3 regions of the Acidovorax sp. FG27 genome follow, and region 3 is predicted to be linked to each of the others. Evidence: riboswitches for the same ligand, from Rfam matches in the RefSeq annotation. Region 3 holds a riboswitch; each other region holds the start of a gene.
What was found. A riboswitch is a leader RNA that binds a small molecule or an ion and turns the genes downstream of it on or off. The one in region 3 is predicted to bind cobalamin.
Positions count from the first base shown of each region.

Region 1 (7,718 bases), on a different contig from region 3:
CAGGTCGAGCGTGGCCTCGGGCTTGACTCCGCCGGTGGGGATGCAGCTTTCGGTCAGCACCAGCGTGGGCACGCCGTGGCGCGCCAGCGTGGCGGGCGTGACCTCGCCGCCGGGCTGCATGCCGTAGTACCAGCCGGCGAAGAACAGGTCGGGCTGCACGGCCAGCAGGTTTTCCAGCGTCGGGTACCGGGGCGCCAGCTCGGGCACCTGGCCCAGGGCGCTGAAGAATTCCGGCCCGGCCTTGTACCAGCCGGTGATGCCGGTCACCCCCGCCATGCGCGGCTGCAGGCCCAGGGCCAGCGCCATTTCGGCCATGTTGAGGTCGTGCACCACCATGCGGCGCGGGGGTGCGTCGAAGCGCACCGGCTGGCCGCAGCTGCTGACCGTGACGGGAAAGCCCGGCTCCGCAGCCATCGCCATAACCGGCACCACGCCCAGCAGCGCGGCGGCCAGCGCCGCCACCCGTTTCGCCCACCGCCTGCCCGCGCTCATGCTGCGGCCCTTTCGAACGACCACAGCGTGCCGCCGTGGCGCGGGTGCCGCGTGTGCACCAGCTCCATCCCGAAGACCGAAGCCACCCGGGCGGCGCTCAGGGCCTGCGCCGGCGCGCCGTCGGCCACCAGCCGGCCGCCCTGCAGCACCCAGGCGCGGGTGGCGAAACCCGGCACCAGCCCCAGCTCGTGCAGTGCCGCGACCACCGTCAGGCCCAGGCTGCGCACCAGCGCCAGCAGGTCGGCGCGTGCGGCCAGGTCCAGGTGATTGGTGGGTTCGTCCAGCAGCAGCAGCGTGGGCTGCTGGGCCAGCGCCCGCGCCAGGTGCACGCGCTGGCGCTCGCCGCCCGACAGCGTGGCCAGCGCCCGCCCGGCCAGGCCGTGCACGGCGCAGGTGCGCAGGGCATGTTCCACGGCCGCGTCGTGTTCGGCGCGGCTGGCGCCGTGCCGATGCGGCAGCCGGCCGAAGGCCACGTAGTCGCGCACGCGCAGGCCGCCCTCCACCGCCTCGGCCTGGCTCAGCAGCGCCACGTGGCGGGCGCGCGCGGCGGCGGGCCAGTCGGCCAAGTCGCGCCCCAGCAGGCGCACCGCGCCCTCGGTGGGCGCCAGGCGGGCGGCCAGCAGTTTCAGCAGCGTGCTCTTGCCCGCCCCGTTGGGGCCGACCAGGGCCACGCATTCGCCCGGCCGGACGATGGCGTCGATGGGCGCGATCAGCGCCCTGCCCTCCGGCGTGCGGAAGGCGGCGCCCTGCAGTTGCAGCACCGGAGTGGGCAGCGTCATGGTTGGGCGACTGCGCTCAGAGCGTCCAGCGCAACGCCAGCTCGTAGCTGCGCGGGGCACCCAGCAGGATCTGGTCGGGGTAGAACGGATCGGCCCATGCCGCATAGGCGCGGTTGCCCAGGTTGCGCCCGCGCAGGGTGAGCTGCACGCCGCGCGCCACGTCCACCGCCAGCGCCGCGTCGAACACGGTGTAGCCGTTCAGGCGCACGGTGTTGGTGTCGCTGTGGAAGCGCTCGCCCACGCGGCGCACAGACGCCGACAGCTGCATGGGCACTCCGGCCACGAAGCGGTAGCCCACGCCGGCATTGGCGACCCATCGCGGCGCGTTGGGCGGCTGGTTGCCGGAGAACGACGTGCCGTCGGCCTGCAGGTAGCCTTCGTAGCGCGCCCGGTTCAGCGCCAGGTTGGACCAGAGGCTCCAGTGCGCATCGGGCCGCAGCGCAAGCGAGGCCTCGACGCCGCGTGACTTCAGCGCGCCGGCCTGCGCCAGCTGCTGGCCGCCCTGCGCGGCGTAGACGTTGCGGCGCTCGGTGTCGTAGTAAGCCAGCGTCCATTCGCCGCGCTGCTGCCAGAACGACTGCTTCACGCCGACCTCGGCATTGCGCGTGCGGGTCAGGTCCAGCGGCTGGGTGGCGCCCAGCAAGAAGATGTTGTTGGCCGCCACGTCCGCCGCCGTGCCGTACTGGCCGTAGACGGTGGTGCCGGGCGCCGCGTCCCAGGTCAGGCCGATGCGGCCGGTGGTGGGGTTCCAGGTCTTCTCGTACGGAAAGCCCGCGCGCTGCACGCCGGCGGTGTTGGCGGAGCTTCTGTCCAGCGCGATGCGTTCATGGCGCAGCCCGCCGATGAGCGCGACGGTGGGCGCCACGCGCAGCCGGTCTTCCAGCGCCAGCGCGGTGTTGCGGATGGCGGTGGTCTGCAGCTGGGTGGTGAGGCGCCCGTAGCTGCCGCGCGCGGGGTCCACCAGGCTCACGCTGTCGCCAGGGAAGTTGGCGGCGCCGGGGCGGTCCAGCTGGAGGTGGCTGTGCTCGAAGGCGGCGACCAGGCGGTTGTCCAGGCCGCCCAGGCGGGCGTCCCACTGCGCTTCGGTCTTGTTGCCCCAGCTGGTCTGGTCCTGCGCCACGTAGAAGCGTTCGCGGTCCACGAGGCCGGTGGCCGCATTGAACGCGCTGATCTCGTTGTTGAGCCAGGTCCGGTCGGCCGTGTAGCGCCAGAACTGGCTGCGCAGCACCACGGCGTCGCTCGCCTGCCATTCGCCGCCCGCGCGCAGCCAGGTTTCACGCGCTTCGTTGCGGTTGTCCTGCACGTTGTAGTTGGTGCGCAGCGTGCGCCCGTCGATGGCCACCGGCCCCATGGCGCTGCCGTTGAAGCCCGACGTGTAGCTGCCCGAGACGATGCCGCCACGCGGCTGCACGCCGGGTGCGCCAGCGGACACCAGAGGCGTGCCCCAGTAGCTGCTGCCGCTGTCGCGCTTGGCTTCGCCGGCGACGAAGAGCTTCACGCCCGGCGCGGCCCGCCAGTCGAGACCGCCCGACAGATGCCGGTTGCGCTGGCCGGTGTCGTCGATGAAGCCGTCGCCGTTCGACGCGCTGGCGTCCAGCCGATAGTCCAGGTCCTTCCAGGCCGTGGTGCCGCCCGAGCCGATCGACACGCGGCGGTCGCCGAACGAGCCGGCCGAGGTGTTCACCTCGGTGCGCACCGGCCCCTGGTGCGGGGCCTTGGTGACGAAATTGACCGCGCCGCCGGTGGCGCCCTCGCCCGACATCAGCGAGGCCGCGCCCTTGAGGAACTCGACGCGCTCCAGGTTGGCCGTGTCCATCACGCGCGAGGTCATGTTCGGCGGGCCGACCTTGATGCCGTTGTAGAGCGTGTTGAGCTGGCTGTTGGCGAAGCCGCGCATCGAGAACGCGCTGGGCTCGGCCGGGAAGTCGCCCGCCAGCACGCCGGTGGCCGCCTGGGCGGCCTGGGTCACGGTGCGCAGGCCGCGCTCGGCCAGCACCGCCGCGGGCACCACGTCGATGGACGCGGGCGTCTCGCGCACCGAGAGCCCGAGCCGCGACGCGCTTGTGGCGGTCTGCTCGAGCGGGGCCGTGGAATCGGGTGGCAAGGCCGTGCCGGTGACGACGACGTCGGGCAGGGTCGATGGGGTGGTTTGCGCGCACAGCGGAAATGCGGCGGCCAGGGCCAGGGGCCACACGGCCACCCGCGCGAAGCGAGACGAGTGATGCATACGATCGATGGAAGACACATAGGCCCTGCGCCAGCCACCCGCCAGCACGTGAGCGTCACGGCACCGTTCCCGAAGGAGCAGCACCTCTTGTTGGCCGGTATCCGGGCTGGCGGATGAATCCCCCCGAGCCTTCCCAGGTGCTTGTTCAAGGCATCCAGTGGCTGTGGGCGAGGAGATCGGAGCGCCCCGAGGAGCGCCCCATCCGTTGACCGTTGCGGGGGCAGCGCAGGCGCGGCACTTTCCTGTTCGGTGGTGCTTCCCTGCTTCCCGTTGAACTGCGGCGTGCGAACCACGCTGCGAGCACCAACGCGGCGATTCTAGGGGCATGAGGAGCTCGGGGGGAGCATGGCGCATATGATAATGCATTATCAATATCAATCAGCCGAGTCACTGCGTCTTTTGGACGCGGCCGCTTCGGCTCGCATGAGCGCCCGATAATTCCTGCTTCTTCCCGCCCATCAGCCCGCGACTCCAGCGCACCCGCATCCATGGAACGATCCACCAGGCAACGCACCGCCATCCAGGCCGCCATCGAGGCGGCGCACCGGCCCCTGACGCCCCAGGAAGTGCTGGAAAGCGCCCGCGAAAGCGTGGAGGGACTGGGTCTGGCGACGGTCTACCGCAACATCAAGGCGCTGGTGGAGGACGGCGCGGTGCAGGTGGTGAACCTGCCGGGCGAGAGCCCGCGCTACGAGTCGGCCGCGCATGACCACCACCACCACTTCCAGTGCACGGTGTGTTCGCGGGTGTTCGACGTGCACCAGTGCCCGGGCGACCTGCTGGATCTGGCGCCCAAGGGGTTCACGGTGGAGCGCCATGAGCTGACGCTCTATGGCCGGTGTGCCGACTGCGGCAAGGCGCGCCGGCGGTAGCGGGCCGGATGGATCGGCCCGCCTTCGATTGCTATTATTTATATAGCATCAGGCGCTTGCAGGACAAGCGCTGACGGCCGATTCGATGCCAAATGCTGCGTTCACAGCTTGGCGATCGACACCTCGGTGGACTTCACCAGCGCCACCACGTCCGAGCCCACGCCCAGGCCCAGCTCGTCCACCGAGCGGGTGGTGATGACCGAGGTGACGATGCCCCAGGGCGTTTCGACATCGACCTCGGAGACGACGTCGCCGCGCACGATCTCGCGGACCTTGCCCTTGAACTGGTTGCGGACGTTGATGGCTTGGATGGACATGGTGGACTCCTGTTGAAAAAACAAACGGTGTGGATGGAAACGGGTGCAAGGAACTAGACCGCCCAGCGCAGGCCATGGGCCGGCACGCCGGGCCAGAGCGCGTCGGCCGCCTGCGGGCCGGCGGCGTCACCCGGCGCGGGCTTTTGCAGCACGCGGTCGAGGATGCGTTTCTCGAGCGCGGCGAACGCGGCGTCGCCCTGCGACCGGGGCCGCGCCAGGGCGATGCGCTCGTCCAGCGCGATGCGGCCGTCCTCGATGAGGATCACCCTGTCGGCCAGGGCCACGGCCTCCTGCACGTCGTGCGTGACCAGCAGCGCGGTGAAGCGGTGGCGCAGCCACAGGCCTTCGATCAGGCGGTGCATCTCGATGCGGGTGAGCGCGTCCAGCGCGCCCAGCGGCTCGTCCAGCAGCAAGAGGCGCGGCTGGTGCACCAGCGCCCGCGCCAGGGCCACGCGCTGGCGCTGGCCGCCCGACAGGCGCGCCGGCCATTCGCCCTCGCGCTCGGCCAGGCCCACCTGGGCCAGCACCTCGCGGCCCCGGTCGCGCAGCGCGTCGGGCAGGCCGAGGGTGACGTTGTCCAGCACGCGGCGCCAGGGCAGGAGGCGCGCCTCCTGGAACATGATGCGCGTGTCGGCATGCAGGCCGCGCACGTCCTGGCCGTCTGTGGTGAGCGTGCCGCCGCTGGGGGCCTCCAGCCCCGCGACCAGGCGCAGCAGCGTGCTCTTGCCGCAGCCGCTGCGGCCCACGATGGCGACGAATTCGCCCGGCTCGATGGCGAGCTGCGCATCGCGCAGCACCTCGCGCTGGCCGTAGCGCTTGTGCAGGCCCCGCGCATGCAGCCGCACGCCGCCCGGGGCGCGTGCGGCCGCAGCGGCCGGTGGGTGGGCAAGAGAGGTGTCGGTCATGGTGATGTGGCCTTTTCTTTCACTTCGACTGGTAGCCCGGGTGCCAGCGCAGCCACCAGCGCTCCAGCCCCCGCGCCAGCAGATCGGCCAGCTTGCCCAGGAGCGCGTAGAGCAGGATGCCCACCAGCACGATGTCGGTCTGCAGGAATTCGCGGGCGTTCATGGTCAGGTAGCCGATGCCGGACTGCGCCGAGATGGTTTCCGCCACGATCAGGATCACCCACATCAAGCCCAGCGAGAAGCGCAGGCCGACCAGGATGGACGACAGCGCGCCCGGCAGGATGATCTGGCGGTAGAGCTGCCATCGCCCGAGCCCGTAGGTGCGGCCCATCTCGATCAGTTGCGGGTCGACGTTGCGGATGCCGTGGAAGGTGTTGAGATAGATCGGAAAGAACACCGACACGGCGATGAGGAACACCTTGGCCGATTCGTCGATGCCGAACCACAGGATCACCATCGGGATCAGCGCCAGCGCCGGAATGTTGCGCACCATCTGGATGGTCGAGTCCAGCAGGGTCTGAGCGGTGCGCACGGAACCCGTCAGCAGCCCCAGCGCCAGCCCCAGCCCGCCGCCGATGGCCAGGCCCGCCAGCGCCCGGGCCGCGCTGATCTTCACGTGTGTCCACAGCTCGCCCGACACGGCCAGCTGCCAGCCGGCCAGCAGCACGTCGGACGGCGCTGGCAGCACGCGGGACGACAGCCAGCCCAGGGCCGAAGCCACCTGCCAGCCCGCCACCAGCGCCACGGGCACCAGCCAGGGCAGCAGCAGCTGCCACAAGGTGGCAAGTGCGCGCCGTGCAGCGGCGGCCAGCGCGCCGCTGGCGGGCGCCTCCAGCGCCTCGGGCAGGGGCGACACCTGCAGCTCGCGGAGGGCGGGCGCGGTCATACCGGCCACTCCTGCTCGGTGTCGGGCTCCAGGAATTCGAGCTGGTTGCCCGCCGGGTCCTTCACGTAGAAGCGCAGGTAGCCAGGCAGCGCGCGGTTCTCCACCAGCGGCAACTCGGCCTCCAGCAGCCGGCCGCGCAGCTCGGGCAGGTTGTCCACCTCGAAGGCCAGGTGCGACGCGGCGGGCACGGCGGCCCAGCGGTCGGTGGGCACCAGCTCGATGCGCTGGGCGCCGGCCGCGAAATGCAGCGCCGTGCCGGTGGCCGCATGGCGCAGCTCGGTCAGGCCCAGCAGCGCGCTGTAGAAGTTGCGGATCTGCCCCTCGGCACCGGCCGGGAACGGCAACTGCACGTGGTTGATGGAATGGATCGCCATGTCGTTTCTTCCTCCTCGGCCCGGGGGCCGTCTCGTCTTTCTTTCTTCTTCGCCGGGCCGTCAGCTCTGCGAGGCGCGTGGCGCGTACTGGTTGCCCACCGTCTCGCCGAAGGGGCCCAGCGGGTTGCCCCCCGCCAGCCGCTCCCGCACCGCCAGCGGCAGCAGCGGGAAGACCAGCTCCGCGAAGCGGTAGGCCTCTTCCAGATGCGGGTAGCCGGACATCACGAAGGTGTCTATGCCCAGGGCGGCGTATTCCTGGATGCGGTCCGCCACCGTCTGCGGATCGCCCACCAGCGCCGTGCCCGCGCCGCCGCGCACCAGGCCCACACCGGCCCACAGGTTGGGGCTGATCTCCAGGTCGGCACGGCTGCGCTTCGCGCCGCCCTGGTGCAGCGCGGCCATGCGGCGCTGGCCCTCGGAATCCATGCGGGCGAACACGGCCTGGGCCTGCACGACGGTCTCGTCCTTCACGCGGCTGATGAGGTCCTCGGCGGCGGCCCAGGCGGCGGCCTCGGTCTCGCGCACGACCACGTGCAGGCGGATGCCGAACTTCACCGTGCGGCCCAGGCGGGCGGCGCGCTCGCGCACGTCGGCCACCTTCCTGGCGACCTCGGCCGGGGGCTCGCCCCAGGTCAGGTAGGCGTCGACCTGCTCGGCCGCCAGCGCATGCGCGGGTTCAGAAGACCCGCCGAAATACACCGGCGGATACGGCTTTTGCAGCGGCGGAAAGAGCAGCTTGGCGCCCTTGACCGAAAGGTGCTCGCCGTCGAAGTCCAGCGTGCCGCCTTCATGGCTGCGCGCCAGGATCTCGCGCCAGATGCGCAGGAACTCCGCCGCCTGCTCGTAGCGCCTGGCGTGGTCCAGGA
Region 1 covers NZ_BAABVY010000010.1:192,806-200,523, reverse strand. Annotated here, with positions in the region: gene ABWV53_RS14805 (ABC transporter substrate-binding protein) at 1-492, opposite strand, end outside; gene ABWV53_RS14800 (ABC transporter ATP-binding protein) at 489-1,271, opposite strand; gene ABWV53_RS14795 (TonB-dependent receptor) at 1,288-3,498, opposite strand; cobalamin riboswitch at 3,574-3,821, opposite strand; gene ABWV53_RS14790 (Fur family transcriptional regulator) at 3,987-4,370, shown strand; gene ABWV53_RS14785 (TOBE domain-containing protein) at 4,472-4,687, opposite strand; gene ABWV53_RS14780 (ATP-binding cassette domain-containing protein) at 4,741-5,592, opposite strand; gene ssuC (aliphatic sulfonate ABC transporter permease SsuC) at 5,612-6,478, opposite strand; gene ABWV53_RS14770 (VOC family protein) at 6,475-6,852, opposite strand; gene ssuD (FMNH2-dependent alkanesulfonate monooxygenase) at 6,913-7,718, opposite strand, start outside.
Region 1: it holds a riboswitch for cobalamin, as region 3 does, so the genes downstream of both, ABWV53_RS14795 (TonB-dependent receptor) here and ABWV53_RS10535 (TonB-dependent receptor domain-containing protein) in region 3, are expected to answer to the same signal.

Region 2 (7,718 bases), on a different contig from region 3:
GGCGCATCTTGAACGGCGTCAGCAGGTTCGGCGTCTCGGCCACGTCCAGCGCGGCCAGCGGGTCCCAGCGCGGCGGCACCGGCACCCAGCCGCCCAGGTAGCCGACGAGCAGGCCGCAGGCGAGGCTGAAGAGCGCCGCGCCGATCAGGCGACCGGCGCCTCTCGCGGATGGAACGGCGGGGTCAGTCATGCACGGAGCACGACGCCGCGGACGACTGGGATGCCCGCATGCGGAGTGTGCGATGCGAGCGAGTCATCGGCAAGGCGGGGCGAAGGAGGGGGAATGTCACAGGGGCGGTCCGGTGGCTGTGCAGTCGATTGTGGGCGGAGTGGCGCGTACGCCGGGGCGGACAGCCGCGCCGCAGCCTGTCAGCAAGAAGCCGACCTTGGGAATGTGCCGCGCCAAGGGCGTCTCGGGCCATTCTTCTGACGTGATTCGCCGGATCGGGGCGTACCGCGCTCGTCCGAACTGCTGTACCCAGTGCCTTGAGCCGCTTTGAAGAAGCGAATCAGCCTGTGGCATGAACGATCGTTCGAGGATATTTCCCTCCCGACCGTTTCCTGCGGCTTCTGCTTCGCTCACCCGGGCGCCCTGGGGGTGATGCGCCATCACCTACAAATGTAGTGATTTGTCATGGCATCAATAATCCGGAGCTTTTCTGGCGTGACGACTGTACGACACCGTTAAAGTTGCCAGCAAATTGCATAACGCAAGGTGAATACATGACAAAAAACCAGTACCGAGTAATCGTTGCCATGTCCTTCATCCTTTTCAATCTTTCGGCTCGGTTGGATGCGATTTTCGATCTGCTTCCAGATTCTTACAAAGGAAGACTACCGACTCCGCTCGATGGCGAAACGATCCTTTTTCTGGCCCTCACGATCTTGGGCGCGATCGCAGGGCTCTATGGGTCCATGAGATTTTTGTCGTGGGCGCCGATGCTCAACCTCATTACCGCTGGTTGTTTTCTGGTTCTCATACTAAGCAGTCACATGGTATTTATTAGTTCGTCCTGGGCTCAGGCTTTAACGCTTGTTGCCACCGCGAGTTGGGGGGTTGCTCTCGCACTGCCCTATATCAGTGACAACGTTGGGAGGATGTTCAAGTCGAAGCCAGATTAAGGGATGCGGCGCATTTTCTATCGCCCGTCCTGAGAAAAAAAGGCAGGCCCTTGATGCAAGCGGACAACCGCACCAGAGCCTCCCGGCGAAATGCCAGAGTTCCCCTCACTAGAATGCAGCGCACCGAAGCACCTGCCGAGCCCATCGCCTGACCGGTCACTGGGAATGCACCTTCACCGCGACCGCCTCCTGCCCATGCCTTTCCGCCTGCCCGGGCACTCCCGGCCATGAACCGCTGGCTGCCCTGGCCGCTGCCCGCCCTGCTGGCCTGGGGCGCCGCCTGGCTGGCCTACGCGGGGCTGCAGCGCTGGCTGCCCGCCGCCGTCGCGCTGGCGCTGGCCTGCGCCCTGGGCACGGCGGCCAGCCTGCTGGGGCAGGGTTGGTGGCGGCGCGGGCTGATCGCGGCGGGGTTTCCGCTGTCGCTCGTGCTCACCGGCACGGCCGCCGGCGTGCCGGCCTGGGCCTGGCTGGTGCCGCTGGCCCTGCTGCTGCTGGTCTATCCGCTCAATGCCTGGCGCGACGCGCCGCTCTTTCCCACCCCGCGCGGCGCGCTGCAGGGCCTGGCCGCGCTGGCCCCTTTGCCGCCCGATGCGCCCGTGCTGGACGCCGGCTGCGGCCTGGGCGACGGGTTGATCGCATTGCGCCAGGCCTACCCGCAGACGCGCCTGCACGGGCTGGAGTGGAGCTGGCCGCTGCGGGCCCTGTGCGCGCTGCGCTGCCCCTGGGCGCGGGTGCGGCGTGGCGACATCTGGGCGGCCGACTGGGGCGGCTATGCGCTTGTCTACCTCTTCCAGCGGCCGGAAAGCATGGAACGCGCCGCCGCCAAGGCCGGGGTGGACATGGCGCCGGGCAGCTGGCTCGCGAGTCTGGAATTCGAGGTGCCCGGCCGGGCGGCGGACGCCTGCCTGCGGGGCGAGGCCGGCGCCAAGCCGGTGTGGCTCTACCGCATCGGCGCGCCCGAAGCCTGAACGCGCGGGCCTTGGGGCCGGTCAGGCCCGGCGCTATGATGCCGCCGCGCTTCGCCCGCTTGCAGGGCATGGCGGCTGCCCGGCACCGCCTTTCACACCGACACTCCAACGACACCGAGAGGAATCGAACATGACCCGGAAGATGCACACCCTCCCTCTGCTGGCCACGGCCTGCGCCGCCGCCCTGCTGCTGGCCGGCTGCGAGACCACCAACATGCGCATGGGCAGCCCCGACGCCAAGACCGTCGCCACCGGCGCTGCCGGCGGCGCCAGCGCCTCCGGCGAGAGCAGCGAGCTGCAAAAGTGCGCCGCGCCTCTCGGCACCGTCTCCCTCGTGGAGAACCAGGACGCGGGCTGGTACACCATCCTGCGCAACGAATACAAGCTGCCGCCCACCGCCAACCTGCTGCGCCTGCTGATCCAGCAGTCCAACTGCTTCGTCGTCGTCGAGCGCAGCGCCTCCGGCATGCGCGCCATGGACCGCGAGCGCCAGCTGATGGGCTCCGGCGAGATGCGCGGGGGCAGCAACTTCGGCCAGGGCCAGATGGTCGCCTCCGACTATGGCCTCTCGCCCGAGATCATCTTCTCCAATTCCGACGCGGGCGGCATCGGCGGCGCCCTGGGGGGCCTGCTGGGCGGCGGGCGCGGCGCCGCCATCGCCGCCATCGGCGGCAGCATGAAGACGCGCGAGGCGAGCGCCATGCTGACCCTGGTGGACAACCGCTCGGGCGTGCAGGTCTCCGCCTCCGAGGGCAGTGCGTCCAAGAGCGACTTCGCGGGCTTCGGCAGCCTCTTTGGCGGATCGGCCGGCGGCTCGCTGGGCGGCTACCAGAACACCGCGCAGGGCAAGGTGCTGACGGCCGCCTTCATGGACGCATACAACCAGATGGTCGTGGCGCTGCGCAACTACAAGGCGCAGAGCGTGCAGGGCCAGGGCCTGGGCGGCGGCGGGCGCCTGGGCGTGGACGGGGGAGCTGCGCCCTCGCAGACCAAGGCGGGCGCCTCGATGTCCATGCGGCAGGCACAGGAGCGCCTCTCCGCGCTGGGCTACAACGTGGGCACGCCGGACGGCGCGGCCGGCCCGCGCACGACCAAGGCCTTGCGCGAATTCCAGAAGGACAAGGGCATCGCGGTGACGGGCCGCCTGGACGCGGCCACGCAGGACGCGCTCTCGCGCTGAACGCCGCCCCCGGCGCGCAGCCATTGCTGGCGCGCCGGCTGCACCGAACGGACCCGGCCCTGGCCGGGTCTTTTCGTTGGCGCCGGGCATGGTGCTACTGTTTTGATAGCTGCATGCGCTGATGGATCAAGCGCTGGAGCCCTCAACGGCTCGTCACTTTCAGCCACGGGCACCCACCGGCCTATACTCACCCCCGTTGGTGCTCGCAAGGCCATTGCGGCCGAGCAGTTAAACGGGAACCAGGGAGGGAGCGTCCGCCAAGGAACGTTCCCCAACCTGGGCTGCCCCCGCAACGGTACAGCGACGAAGACGGCACCGCCGGCTTCACCCTGCATGGAACACACGCCCACTGAAAGGCCCAGCGCCTTTTGGGAAGGGCCCATCGCAGCGTCGCCAGCCCGGATACCGGCCGACAGGGGGCGTCGCAGCCACCGGCTTTTTTGTCCGTCACAGGATGGAGGAGAGCCGGGGCGGCGGCGCCCATTTCACGGAACCTGCGGGGAGGCAGGAGTCCGGGCACACGCATTCCTGTCGGTTCTTTCCCATGCCAGTTTTCCTTGCGCGCGCGCCGCTTTTCGCGCCCTGCCGCCCATGACCGCCCCGGGCACCGTCTGGTTCGTCGGCGCCGGGCCGGGCGACCCCGAGCTCGTCACCGTGAAAGGCCGCGCCCTCATCGAGCGCGCCGGGGCCATCCTGTTCGCGGGCTCGCTGGTCAACGAGGCCGCCACCCGCTGGGCGCCGCCCGGCTGCGTCATCGCCGACAGCAAGGACATGACGCTGGAGCAGATGGCCGCCTGGCTCATCCTGCAGGCGCACAAGCACGAGACCGTGATCCGCCTGCAGACCGGCGACCCGGCGCTCTACGGCGCGCTGATCGAGGTGGTGCAGCCGCTGGACGCCGCCGGCGTGCCGGTGCGCGTGGTGCCGGGCGTGTCGTCGGCCATGGCCTCGGCCGCCGCCGCCGTGGAGAGCTTCACCCTGCCCGAGGTCACCCAGAGCGTGATCTTCACCCGCGTGGAAGGCCGCACGCCCATGCCGCCCGGCGAATCGCTGGCCGAGCTGGGCCGCCACCACTGCACGCTCTGCATCTTTCTGTCGATCACGCTGCTGCACAAGGTGCAGGCCGGCCTGCGCGAGGCGGGCTGGGCGGACGACGCGCCCATGCTGGTCGTGCACAAGGCCAGCTGGCCGGGCGAGGAGGTCATCGTGCGCGGCACGCTGGCCGACATCCGCGAGCGCTGCCGCGCCGCCGGCATCGTCAGCCAGGCCATGGTGATCGCCAGCCCCACGCTGGGCGCGCGCCAATGGCAGGAGCTTGCCAAGTCCAAGCTCTACGACGCAAGCTTCACCCACCGCTTCCGCCGCGCCAGCCAGCCGGCCGCAGCCAACGCTGCGCCCGAGGCCCCCGAAGAACCCCACGCACCGACCGCCCCATGACCACCACCATCCTCCTGATCGGCCACGGCTCGCGCGAGCCAGAAGGCAACGACGAGATCCACGCCTTCGTGCGCCAGTGGCGCGAGCGCCAGCCGGGCTGGCGCATCGAGGTCTGCTTCATCGAATTCGCGCCACCCGGCCTGCACGATGGCCTGCTGATGGCCGCCAAGGGCAGCAGCCGCGTGCTGGTGCTGCCGCTCATCCTGAACGCGGCCGGCCACGTGAAGATGGAAATCCCCGAAGCCATCGAGCATGCGCGAGAACACTGCCCGGGCGTCGAATTCCTCTACGGCCCGCACCTGACGGCCTGCGAGCCCATCCTCACCATCCTGCAGCGCCAGCTGCGCCGCTGCATGCAGAAGCTGGACATGCCCGACCCCACAACCACCGGCATCGTGCTGCTGGGCCGGGGCTCGTCCGACCGGCAGGCCAATGGCGACGTCGCCAAGATGGCGCGCTGGCTGCAGGAGGACAGCCACCACGAGTTGGTGGAGATCGCCTTCACCGGCATCACCTGGCCGCGCCTGGAGCGCGTGGTGCAGCGCCAGGCGCTGCTGGGCATGAAGCAGATCGTGGTGCTGCCCTACTACCTCTACACCGGCACGCTGATGCAGCGCATAGCCCGGCAGGTGGAGCACCTGCGCGTGCAGTATCCGCAGCTGCGCTTCGCGCAGTCGGGCCACTTCGGCATGGAGCGCGAGATCTTCGAGCTGCTGGAGCAGCGCGTGGCCGACCTGCAGGCGGGTCTGCCCGACAGCCGCCTGCCGTGCGACGGCTGCAAGTACCGCGAGATCGCGCACGACCTGGGGCATGGGCACAGCCATGAGCACACGCATGCGCATGCGCCTGTGGCCATCGCGGCGGCAGGTGCAGATCACGCGCACGACCACGGGCACAGCCATGGACACGATCACGCGCATGGACACGACCACGGGCATTCGCATGACCATGGCCACGATCACGCCCATCCCGGCCACGCCGCCCCCCAACCGGCCGGAGCCGCCGCATGAGCACGGTCAACACCGTCACCGAACAGCTCACGCGCGCCGGCCAGGCCATCGAGCACGACAGCTTCGCCATCATCGACGCCGAGGCCGGCCCGCATGCCTACACGGCGCAGCAGTGGCCCATCGTGCGCCGCATGATCCACGCCAACGCCGATTTCGAATTCAACGGCCTGACCGATTTCCACCCCGATGCGGCGGAGGCCGGCATCGCCGCCATGCTGCGCGGCGGCGCGCCCGTGGTGGCCGACGTGGAGATGATCTGCTCGGGCCTGTCGCAGCCGCGGCTGGCGCACTTCGGCATGCGCACGCACCAGTTCATCAGCGACGCCGACGTGATCGCCCAGGCCCAGGCCGAGGACACGACCCGCGCCGTGCAGGCCATGCGCAAGGCGCACCGGCAGGGGCTGCTGCAGGGCGCCGTCGTCGGCATCGGCAACGCACCCACGGCGCTCATCGAACTGGTGCGCCTGATCCGCGAGGAGGGCGTGCGGCCGGCCCTCGTGGTCGGCATGCCGGTGGGCTTCGTCTCCGCCGCCGAATCCAAGGATTTGATGGCGGAAGTCGCCGAGGTGCCCTGGATCGTGATCCGCGGCCGCAAGGGCGGCTCCACCCTGGTGGTGGCCGCGCTGCATGCGCTGCTGGCGCTGGCCGAGGCGCGGCAGAAGCACGCAGCGCCGCCACCGCAAGGCGCCGCCGGAGGCTGACCCCGCCATGATGGAAAAGACCGTCCGCCGCGGCACGCGCACCGGCTTCACCACCGGGGCCTGCTCCGCCGCCGCCGCGCGCGCCGCCGTGCTGGGCCTGGTGGGTGGCGCCGTGCCCGAGGCGGTGGACTGCCTGCTGCCCAACGGCGACGTGGTGCGCTTCGCCGTGAACGACGGCCACTGCGAAGGTTCCGGCGAGGGCGGCCAGGCCGCGCACGCCATGGTCATCAAGGACGCGGGCGACGACCCCGACTGCACCGACAAGGCCCACCTCACCGCCGACGTGCGCGTGCTGCCCGGCCGCCCGGGCGAAGTGGTGGTGTGCGGCGGCTTCGGCGTGGGCACGGTCACCATGGCCGGCCTGGGCCTGGAAGTGGGCGGCCCGGCCATCAACCCCGTGCCCCGCCGCAACATCGAAGACAACGTGCGCGCCGCGGGCGACCCGCTGCTTGCGCATGCCGGGCTGGAAGTGACCATCTCCGTGCCCCAGGGCGTGGAGATGGCCAAGAAGACGCTGAATGCGCGCTTAGGGATTTTGGGCGGCATCTCCATCCTGGGCACCACCGGCATCGTCAAGCCGTATTCCACCTCCGCCTACCGCGCCAGCGTAGTGCAGGGCGTGCAGGTGGCCGCCACGCTGGGCCATGGCGTGGTGGTGCTCACCACCGGCGGTCGCACCGAACAGTTCGCCATGAAGGAGCGGCCCGATCTGCCGGCTGCCTGCTTCGTGCAGATGGGCGACTTCCTGCGCTATGCGCTGGATGAAGCCGTGGCGCAGGGACTGCGCGAAGTGGTCATCGGCGGCATGGTGGGCAAGCTCACGAAGATCGCCCAGGGCGAGACCATCACCCACGCCAACCGCGCCGAGGTCGATACGCAATTGCTGGCCGAGCTCGCCGCCCGCATGGGCGCGCCGCCCGACGTGTGCGCCGAGATCGCCGCCGCCGAGACCGCCCGCTTCGGCGCCGAGCGCATGCAGGCGCTGGGCCTGGGCGAGCCCTTCCACCATGCGCTCGCGCAGGCCGTGGTGCAGACGCTCACGGCGCCCGACCGCTACGGCGACCGCTTCCACCTCACCGTGCTGGTCTGCGATTTCGACGGCAGCAAGATCACCGAGGCCGCCTCCGGGCCGGCCGCATCCGCATGACGCCACGACGATGACGACCACCAACCTGCTCGAAAAAGACCCCCAGCCCTGCCGCGTGATCGGCGTGCTGGACGACGGCGCCGCCAGCCTCAGCGCCACCGCGCTCGCGCTGCTGCGCCGGGCCGACCTGGTGATCGGCGGCACGCGCACGCT
Region 2 covers NZ_BAABVY010000008.1:197,854-205,571, reverse strand. Annotated here, with positions in the region: gene ABWV53_RS06070 (extensin-like domain-containing protein) at 1-190, opposite strand, end outside; gene ABWV53_RS06065 (hypothetical protein) at 757-1,122, shown strand; gene ABWV53_RS06060 (class I SAM-dependent methyltransferase) at 1,350-2,090, shown strand; gene ABWV53_RS06055 (peptidoglycan-binding protein) at 2,221-3,270, shown strand; cobalamin riboswitch at 3,451-3,698, shown strand; gene cobM (precorrin-4 C(11)-methyltransferase) at 3,862-4,707, shown strand; gene ABWV53_RS06045 (sirohydrochlorin chelatase) at 4,704-5,717, shown strand; gene ABWV53_RS06040 (precorrin-8X methylmutase) at 5,714-6,418, shown strand; gene ABWV53_RS06035 (cobalt-precorrin-5B (C(1))-methyltransferase) at 6,426-7,565, shown strand; gene cbiE (precorrin-6y C5,15-methyltransferase (decarboxylating) subunit CbiE) at 7,576-7,718, shown strand, end outside.
Region 2: it holds a riboswitch for cobalamin, as region 3 does, so the genes downstream of both, cobM (precorrin-4 C(11)-methyltransferase) here and ABWV53_RS10535 (TonB-dependent receptor domain-containing protein) in region 3, are expected to answer to the same signal.

Region 3 (7,718 bases):
CGCGGGCGTGGGCGGGGCGTCCTCGGGCGGGGCGGCGAATTCGGCGCACCAGCGCCGCCGCAGCGCATCCGCGTCCATCCGGCCCAGCGGCGTGGCGGCCAGCGCATCGGCGGCGGCGTCCAGGCGCTGCAGGGCGTCGGGCAGCTCGTGCGCGGCGACCAGGCCCAGGTGGCGCTCGGGCAGCAGGCGCGGCCCGCCTTCGCCCGCCGCCGGGGCCACGCGGGGCAGCGCGCCCAGCCAGTCGGCCGCATCGTTCAGGCCCGCGCGCAGCAGGCCGGCATGGCGCTCGGTGGCCACGCGGTTGGCCAACACGCCCGCCCACGGCAGGCCGTCGCGGTAGTGGCGCAGGCCGTGCACGATGGCGCCCAGCGTGCCGCCCATGGCCGAGGCATCGACCACGGCCAGCACCGGAATGCCGAAGTGCATGGCCAGGTCCGCCACCGAGCGTTCGCCGTCGAACAAGCCCATCACGCCTTCGATGAGCAGCAGGTCGGCGTCCTGCGCGGCCGCGTGCAGCCGGCGCGCGCAGTCGGCGGCGCCGGTCATCCACAGGTCGAGCTGGTGCACGGGCGCGCCGCTGGCCAGCTGGTGCCAGTGCGGGTCGAGGAAGTCGGGCCCGCACTTGAAGACGCGCACGCGCCGCCCCTGGCGGGCATGCAGCCGCGCCAGCGCGGCGGTGACGGTGGTCTTGCCCTGGCCCGAGGCCGGGGCGGCGATGACGAGGGCCGGGCAGCGGACGCTGCCGTCCGCCGCACGCCCCGCATCGCCCCGGCGCGTCGAGGGCGCGTCGTTCGCCTGCATGGGCGTCAGGCCGCTCGGCCGGCTGCGGCCATCATCACTGCGGCATCCACTTCAGCCCCACGTAGAGCGTGCGCCCTTCGGTGCCATAGGTGCGCGCCGTCTCGTAGCGCTTGTCGCCCAGGTTGTCCACGCGGGCGAGGACGGTGAAGTCGCGCGCCACGCGGGTGCTGGCGTAGAGGTTGACCAGCCCGTAGCCGCCCAGCACGTTGGTGTTGGCGGCTTCGTTGAAGCGGCGGCCCGAGGCCTGCACCTCGGCGCCCCAGGTCCAGCCGGCCAGCTCGGTGTCGGCGCCCAGCGAGGCATGGCGCTTGGCGCGGCGGGCCAGCTGGCGGCCGGTGTCCAGGTCGCGCGGGTCCTGCCAGTCGATGGAGCCGCGCAGGTTCACGCCCGCCATGCGGTGCGAGCCCGACAGCGTGACGCCGCTGTATTCGGCCCGGCCGATGCTTTCGTAGCAGCCTAAGGTGCTGGCGCAATTGCCGGGCGCGCCGAAGTTGATGAGGTTGCGCACGCGGTTGCGATACGCCACCACGCCCACGCTGCTGTCGCCTTCGGTCCAGCGCAGGCCGGCCTCGATGTTGCGGCCCGACTCGGGCTGCAGCGTGGAGACGCCGTATTCGCTGAAGCGCTGGTACAGCGTGGGCGCGCGGAACGAGGTGCCCGCCGAGACGGTGGCGCGCCACTGCGGCGCCAGGGCCAGGCCGTAGGCCAGGCTGCCGGTGCTCTTGCCGCCGAACTCGCTGTCGTCGTCGCGGCGCAGGTTGGCCTGCAGCGAATGCGCGCCCACCGCGACGCCGTAGCCCAGCGCCAGCGCGTTCTGCGAGCGCTCGCCGTGCAGCTCGGTCGCCCCGGCGAACGCGGCCGGGTTGCGCAGCTCGTCCTCGCGGCGCTCCAGGGCGGCCGTGAAGAGGTGCGCGCCCAGGCGCCATTCGTTCTGCAAGAGGTAGTTGCGCAGCGTGGTTTCGGTCTCGTAGAAGCTGGGCGTGGTGCGGTATTCGCTGCGCGAGGTGGTGGCCTGCAGGCGCGTGGTGTAGGTGTCGGTCCAGCGCGCCGCCCACGACAGCCCGCCCGTGCGCAGCTGGTGGTGGTTGCGGTCGTCCGCCGTGCGGCTGCTGTCGTACTGCGACTCGAGGTTGCTGGCCAGCAGCGTGCCCTCGATGCGGTGGCGTGCGTCGATCTGCAGGCCCACCCGGGCGTTGCCCGTGGTGCGGCGGTAGCCGTCGTCGTCCGGATTGGCGGTGGGGATGGGGCGGGCGTTGAAACCGTCGCTTCGCTCGTGCGAGATGCCCAGCGAATAGTCCACCATGCCGGCGCCGCCGCTCACGCCCGCCTGCGCGGTGCGCGTGCCGTGGCTGCCCAGGCCCACTTGCGCATACGGCGCGGGCTTGCCCTCGCCCTTCTTCGTGAAGAGCTGGATCACGCCGCCGATGGCGTCGGAGCCGTAGACGGCCGCCGCCGGGCCGCGCAGCACTTCGATGCGGTCGATCTGCGCCAGCGGAATCTGCTCCCACATCGCGCCACCGGTGGTCTGCGAATCGACCCGCACGCCGTCGATGTAGACGGCGGTGAAGCGCGATTCGGCGCCGCGCAGGAACACGCTGCCGCTGCTGCCCTGCCCGCCGTTGCGCGAAATCTCCACGCCCGGCAGGCGGGCCAGAACGTCCATCACGCCCACGGCGCCGCTGCGCTCGATGGTGTCGCGGTCGACGATGGAGACGTCCGCCACCAGGTCGGCGAGCGGGCGTTCCACGCGGGTGGCGGTCACCACGGTGTCGCGCAGCTGGGGCGCGGTGGCGGCTTGCGCCAGCAGGGTTTGCGAGGCGGCGGGCCAGGCGGCGCCCACGGCGAGGGGCAGCGCGGCGAGGCGCAGGAAACGGAAGCGGGTTGTCATGACGAGGTGTGCACAGGAAGATTCACCCTGACCGGCCTCCCCGCCGGTCCTTGGGCATCACGGCCGCCCGCGCCATCGAAGGCGTGGGCGGCCACCGTGTTGGCCGGTATCCGGGCTGGCGACGCGCCCTCCCATCGCCTTCCCAGGCGCTTGTTCAACGCGCCCAGTGGCATGTGGATGGAGAGAGGGAACCACCGCGGGCATCCGTTCGGACACCCTGGCGTGGTTCGGTCGCTGACCGTTGCGGGGGCAGCGCAGGCTCGGCGCGCTCCCGGTGGGGGCGCCTCCCTGCTTCCCGTTGAACTGCGGCATGCGAACCATGCAGCGAGCACCAACCCCATGATTTTAGGCGACGCCGGCATCGCCCCCGCCAACCCCCGCACGCGGGTGACTGGTTTGTTCATCGTTGCCGCGAGGGCCCCAGGCCGGCGCAACCCTACAATCGCACGCTCTATGGCAAACACCTCCTCCATCGATGACATCGCCGAGCGGGTCGAGCGGCTGCTGACCAGGCATGCCGAACTCCAGCGCACCAACGCATTGCTGGCCCAGCAGGTGATGGACCTGACCCAGGAACGCGATTCGCTCAAGTCCCGCCTGAACGCGGCGCGGGCGCGCGTCGATGCCCTGCTCGACCGCCTGCCGGCCACGCCCGACACGAAAGAAGACGCACCATGAAGCAGATCGAGGTCCGCATCCTGCAGCAAAGCTATCTGCTGACCTGCCCGCAAGGGCATGAGCAGCGCCTGCTGGACGCCGTGGAGCGCGTGGACAGCGCCATGACGCGCATCCGCGATGCCGGCAAGGTGCGGGCCCGCGAGCGCATCGCCGTGCTGGCGGCGTTGAACCTGGCGTTCGAGGTGTCGGACCGCGAGGCGGCGCGCCAGGAGGCCGCTGGGAGCGCCGCCGAACAACCCGTCCCTCCGGCGGACTCTGTGCAAGTGGAGGCTGCGGCGCCCCTGCCGGGCCCGGCGGCGCCGGCCCCCGGCCTGTTCGACCAGGGCGCATTGCCGCTGGACGACGGCCCCGCCCGGCACGCGGCCACCGAGGCGCAGGCCGACACGCAGCAGCGCATCGACGCCCTGCTGCAGCGGCTGGACCACGCGCTGGACGGCGGCGCCCGCGTCTGAGAACGTGTTTACGATCTGAGGGCGGGGGCGCTTATGCTCCTGATGGCCGCATCCGGCAAGCGCTGCGCAATCGCCAACACCGGCCGCGCGGGTTTTGCCGTCGCGGCCTTTGCGCCGAGCCTACAATGACCTCGTCTGCGGTGCTGCCGGGCTTTATATTTCCTTGAACCAATGCTCTTTGAGCACGGGCTTGGTACATCGCCCGGTGAGCGTGATCATCTCGCGTCAGATGAACCCAACGCCTGGCTGCCCTCGCCCCCCTGAACCCCCGGTTCAGGATGACGGCTCGGTGGCATTCGCAGACACCTTGTTTCTTTGCACGACACCCGCCTGACGCCGGCCAGGGTCTCGTGCAGACCCCTCTCTCCCTCTTACCCTCTCCCCCAGCGCTCCGTCAGGGCGACGCCCGGTTCGCCGGTGCCGGCGACCAGGCCGCGTGCTGGTGGCTGGCGATGAGGGCGCGCAGCTGCGGTGCCGGCAGCCCCGGGGCGCACAGGAAGCCCTGGAAGTGCTGGCAGCCCATCTGCTCCAGCGCCGCCCGCTGGGCCGCCGTTTCCACCCCCTCGGCGATCACCTCGATGTGCAGCGCCCGGCCCATGCTGGTGATCGCGCTCACGATGGCGCGGTCGCCCTCGTCGTCCGGCAGACCGCGCACGAAAGACTGGTCGATCTTGAGCTTGTGGATGGCCAGCTTCTTCAGGTAGGCCAGGCTCGAATAGCCGGTGCCGAAATCGTCGATGGCGAGGCCTATGCCCAGGCCCGCCAGCGTGAGCAGGCGCTGCTCCGTCTCCTGCGCGTCCTGCAGCAGGATGGTCTCGGTCAGCTCCAGCTCCAGCAAGGTGGCGGGCAGGCGGTGGCGCTCCAGCAGTGCGACCAGGCGGTCCACGAAGTCCGGTTGGCGGAATTCCAGCGCGGACACGTTCACCGCCACCACCAGCGGCGTGCCCGAGCGCAGCCAGCCCGCGGCTTCCTCGATCGCCTGCTCCATCACCCACGCGCCCAGGGTGACGATGAAACCGGACTCTTCTGCCAGCGGAATGAACACGCCGGGCGACACCGCGCCGAATTCCGGGCTGCTCCAGCGCGCCAGCGCCTCGGCCCCCACGATGCGGCCGGAGGCCATGGACACCTGCGGCTGGTAATGCACCGCCATCTGCCCCAGGCCCAGCGCCTGGCGCATGCCGTGCTCCATCTTCATGCGGGCCAGCAGATTGGCGTTCATCTGCGGCTGGTAGAAGCCGTAGTTGCCCCGACCACGCTCCTTCACGCGGTACATGGCCGTATCCGCCTGCTTGACGAGCTCGTCGAGCGTGCGGCCGTCCTGCGGATAGAGGGCCACCCCGATGCTGCACTGGATGGAAAAGCCCATCGCATCGAGCACGAAGGGCCGCAGCATGTCGTCGAGGATGCGGCGCGCCACGCACTCGGCCACGCCGGCATCGCCGCCGTGCAGGTAGATCACGAATTCGTCGCCGCCCAGGCGGCAGAGCATGTCGGTATGCCGCAGGCACGACTGCAGGCGCTCGGCCACCAGCTTCAACACCCGGTCGCCGAACGGATGGCCCAGCGAGTCGTTGACGATCTTGAAGCGGTCGAGGTCCAGGAACAGGATCGCGAAGCCGGTCTCGGACTCGCGGGGCGTCGCGGCGATGGCCGCTTCCACCCGGCGCGACAGCAGAAGGCGGTTGGGCAGGCCGGTCAGCACGTCGCTGAAGGCCAGCTGTTCGATACGCCGCTGCGCCGCGCGCTCGGACGTCAGGTCGCGCATGAAGCCGATGCTCTGCAGCAGCAGCCCCGCCTCGTCGCGCAGAGCCACCCACGACAGGTGCACCGCGCAGGGCTCGCCGGATGGGCTGGGCACGGTCAGGTCGCCCTCCCAGAACCCGTCCCGATCCCAGGCGGCGCGCACCTCGGCCATCAGCGCCGCGCTGCCCGCATCCGCGCTGAAGAGCGCCGTCGCGGGCTCGCCAAGCCGGGAATGCGGCCCCACCCCGACCAGGCGCTCGCAGCCGGGATTCATGCTCACCAGCACGTCGCGGTGGTCGGCGATGAAGATCGCATCCGGGCTGGACTCGAACACGCGCGCCGCGAGGCGCAGCCCCGCCTGCGCCTCGGCCTGCCGGGTGATGTCGCGAAACGAGAACACCCGCCCGATCGGCCGGCCCTGCACCAGTTGCGGCACCGAGCGGCGTTCCATGAGCGCGCCGTTGCGCAGGCCGATGACGTCGATGGTTTCCTCGAGCGGCTCGCTGGCGATGGCGGCCAGCCGGCTCCGGTAGGCCGGCGCGTCGGCGACCTGGCCCTCGAGATGGGCATGGACGGCGGCGTCGTCGCGCTGCACGAGCAGCTCGCGCGGCAGGTTCCAAAGCAGCGCCAGCCGCTGGTTGAAGGCCCGCACGCGGCCTTGCAGATCGCACACCATCATGCCGTCGGCGGCGGAGTCGAGCGTGGCGCGCAGTTCGGCCAGCAGCGTCTCCAGCTCGTGCTCGGCAGCGCTCACGCGGGCGCGGTCCACCATGGTCAGCATCAGCAGGACCTTGCCCTCCGGCAAGGTCACGGCCGCCACCCGGCGGTCGACCGGAATCCACCCCCGGCCCCGCGCCGACACGCTGCTGCGGGAATCGAGGCCCTGCACCAGGCCGTCGGTCGGCTGGGCCCAGAAGAACAGGTCCTCGGGCGTCTCGGCGATCTGCTGCACGGGCTGGCCCACCATGCCGTCCACGGGCCGGCCGGTCAGGACGGCCGCTGCGCGGTTGGCATGCAGCACGCGCTGGGTGGCGGGCTCGACCAGCCACACGGCTTCGGCCAGACCGTCCAGCACGGCGCTCCAGCCGGCGATGTCGCGCGGCAGGGCCGTCATGGCGCGGTCCCGTCAGGGCCCGGGTCCACCGCGCGCTCGAAGAAGTAGCAGATGCGCTGGCGCGGCGACAGGTAGTCGAGCGCGTCGCGCGGCAGCTGCGCGGACCGCAGGCTGCGGCGAATGCCGAGCTCCGGCACCCGCTCCAGGTCGAGGATCAGCGCCTCGTCGCGCGGCACGCGCGAGTCGTGCACAAGCACCCGCGGCCGCAGGGGCCGGGCGGAGTTGACGGAGATGACCAGCGCATAGCGGTCGTTGACCAGCTGCACCACCGAGCCGGGCGGATAGACGCCCATCATGCGGATGAAGGCGCCCAGCACCACGGCGTCGAACCGCGCCTTGTGCTGCGCAAAGATGACCGACAGCGCCTCGTGCGGCGTGAGGGCAGCCGCGCCGTGCAGCGGGTTGCACATGCGGTCGTAGTGGTTCACCAGGGCGACGATCTGGCCGGCCCGGCTCAGGTCTTCCCCATGCAGGCCGAGCGGGAAGCCGCTGCCATCCGCCATCTCGTGGTGCTGGGCGATGGCCACCAGCGCGGCGCCCGGCAGGCCCATGCGGCGGGCCAGCGCGACGGACTCGGCCACGTGGCCTTCGTATCGCTTGCGGTCGGCCGGCAAGAGCGGGGCGGCCGGTTCGGCGACATGGGGCGCCAGGGCGTGCTTGCCCAGGTCGTGCAGCAGCGCCGCGGTGCCGATGCCTTGCAGGCCCTCGCCCTGCGTGCCGAGCGCGCGGCCCAGCAGCAGCGATAGCACCATCACATTGACGGGATGCAGGGCGGGCTGTACGCCCACGCCCTGCGACAGCAGCCGAATGGCGGAATCGCCGTGTTCGAGCACCTCGGCGACGCAACCGGCCACCAGGGCGTCGGCCTGCTCGCGCGCGGCGCGGGGGTCGGCGGGCGCCTTGGCGGCCAGCCGCTGGTATTCACGCGTGGCTTCGTGGAAGCGCTGGTCGCATCGGTCGAGCGCCAGGCGCTGCGCCGTCAGCGCAGAGAGCAATGCGAGGCGCCGGGCGCGAATGCCGGAGAGGCCGCCCGCGGGCG
Region 3 covers NZ_BAABVY010000009.1:786,094-793,811, forward strand. Annotated here, with positions in the region: gene ABWV53_RS10530 (cobyrinic acid a,c-diamide synthase CobB) at 1-801, opposite strand, end outside; gene ABWV53_RS10535 (TonB-dependent receptor domain-containing protein) at 836-2,689, opposite strand; cobalamin riboswitch at 2,774-3,040, opposite strand; gene ABWV53_RS10540 (DUF904 domain-containing protein) at 3,143-3,367, shown strand; gene ABWV53_RS10545 (cell division protein ZapA) at 3,364-3,819, shown strand; gene ABWV53_RS10550 (sensor domain-containing protein) at 4,214-6,679, opposite strand; gene ABWV53_RS10555 (cyclic di-GMP phosphodiesterase) at 6,676-7,718, opposite strand, start outside.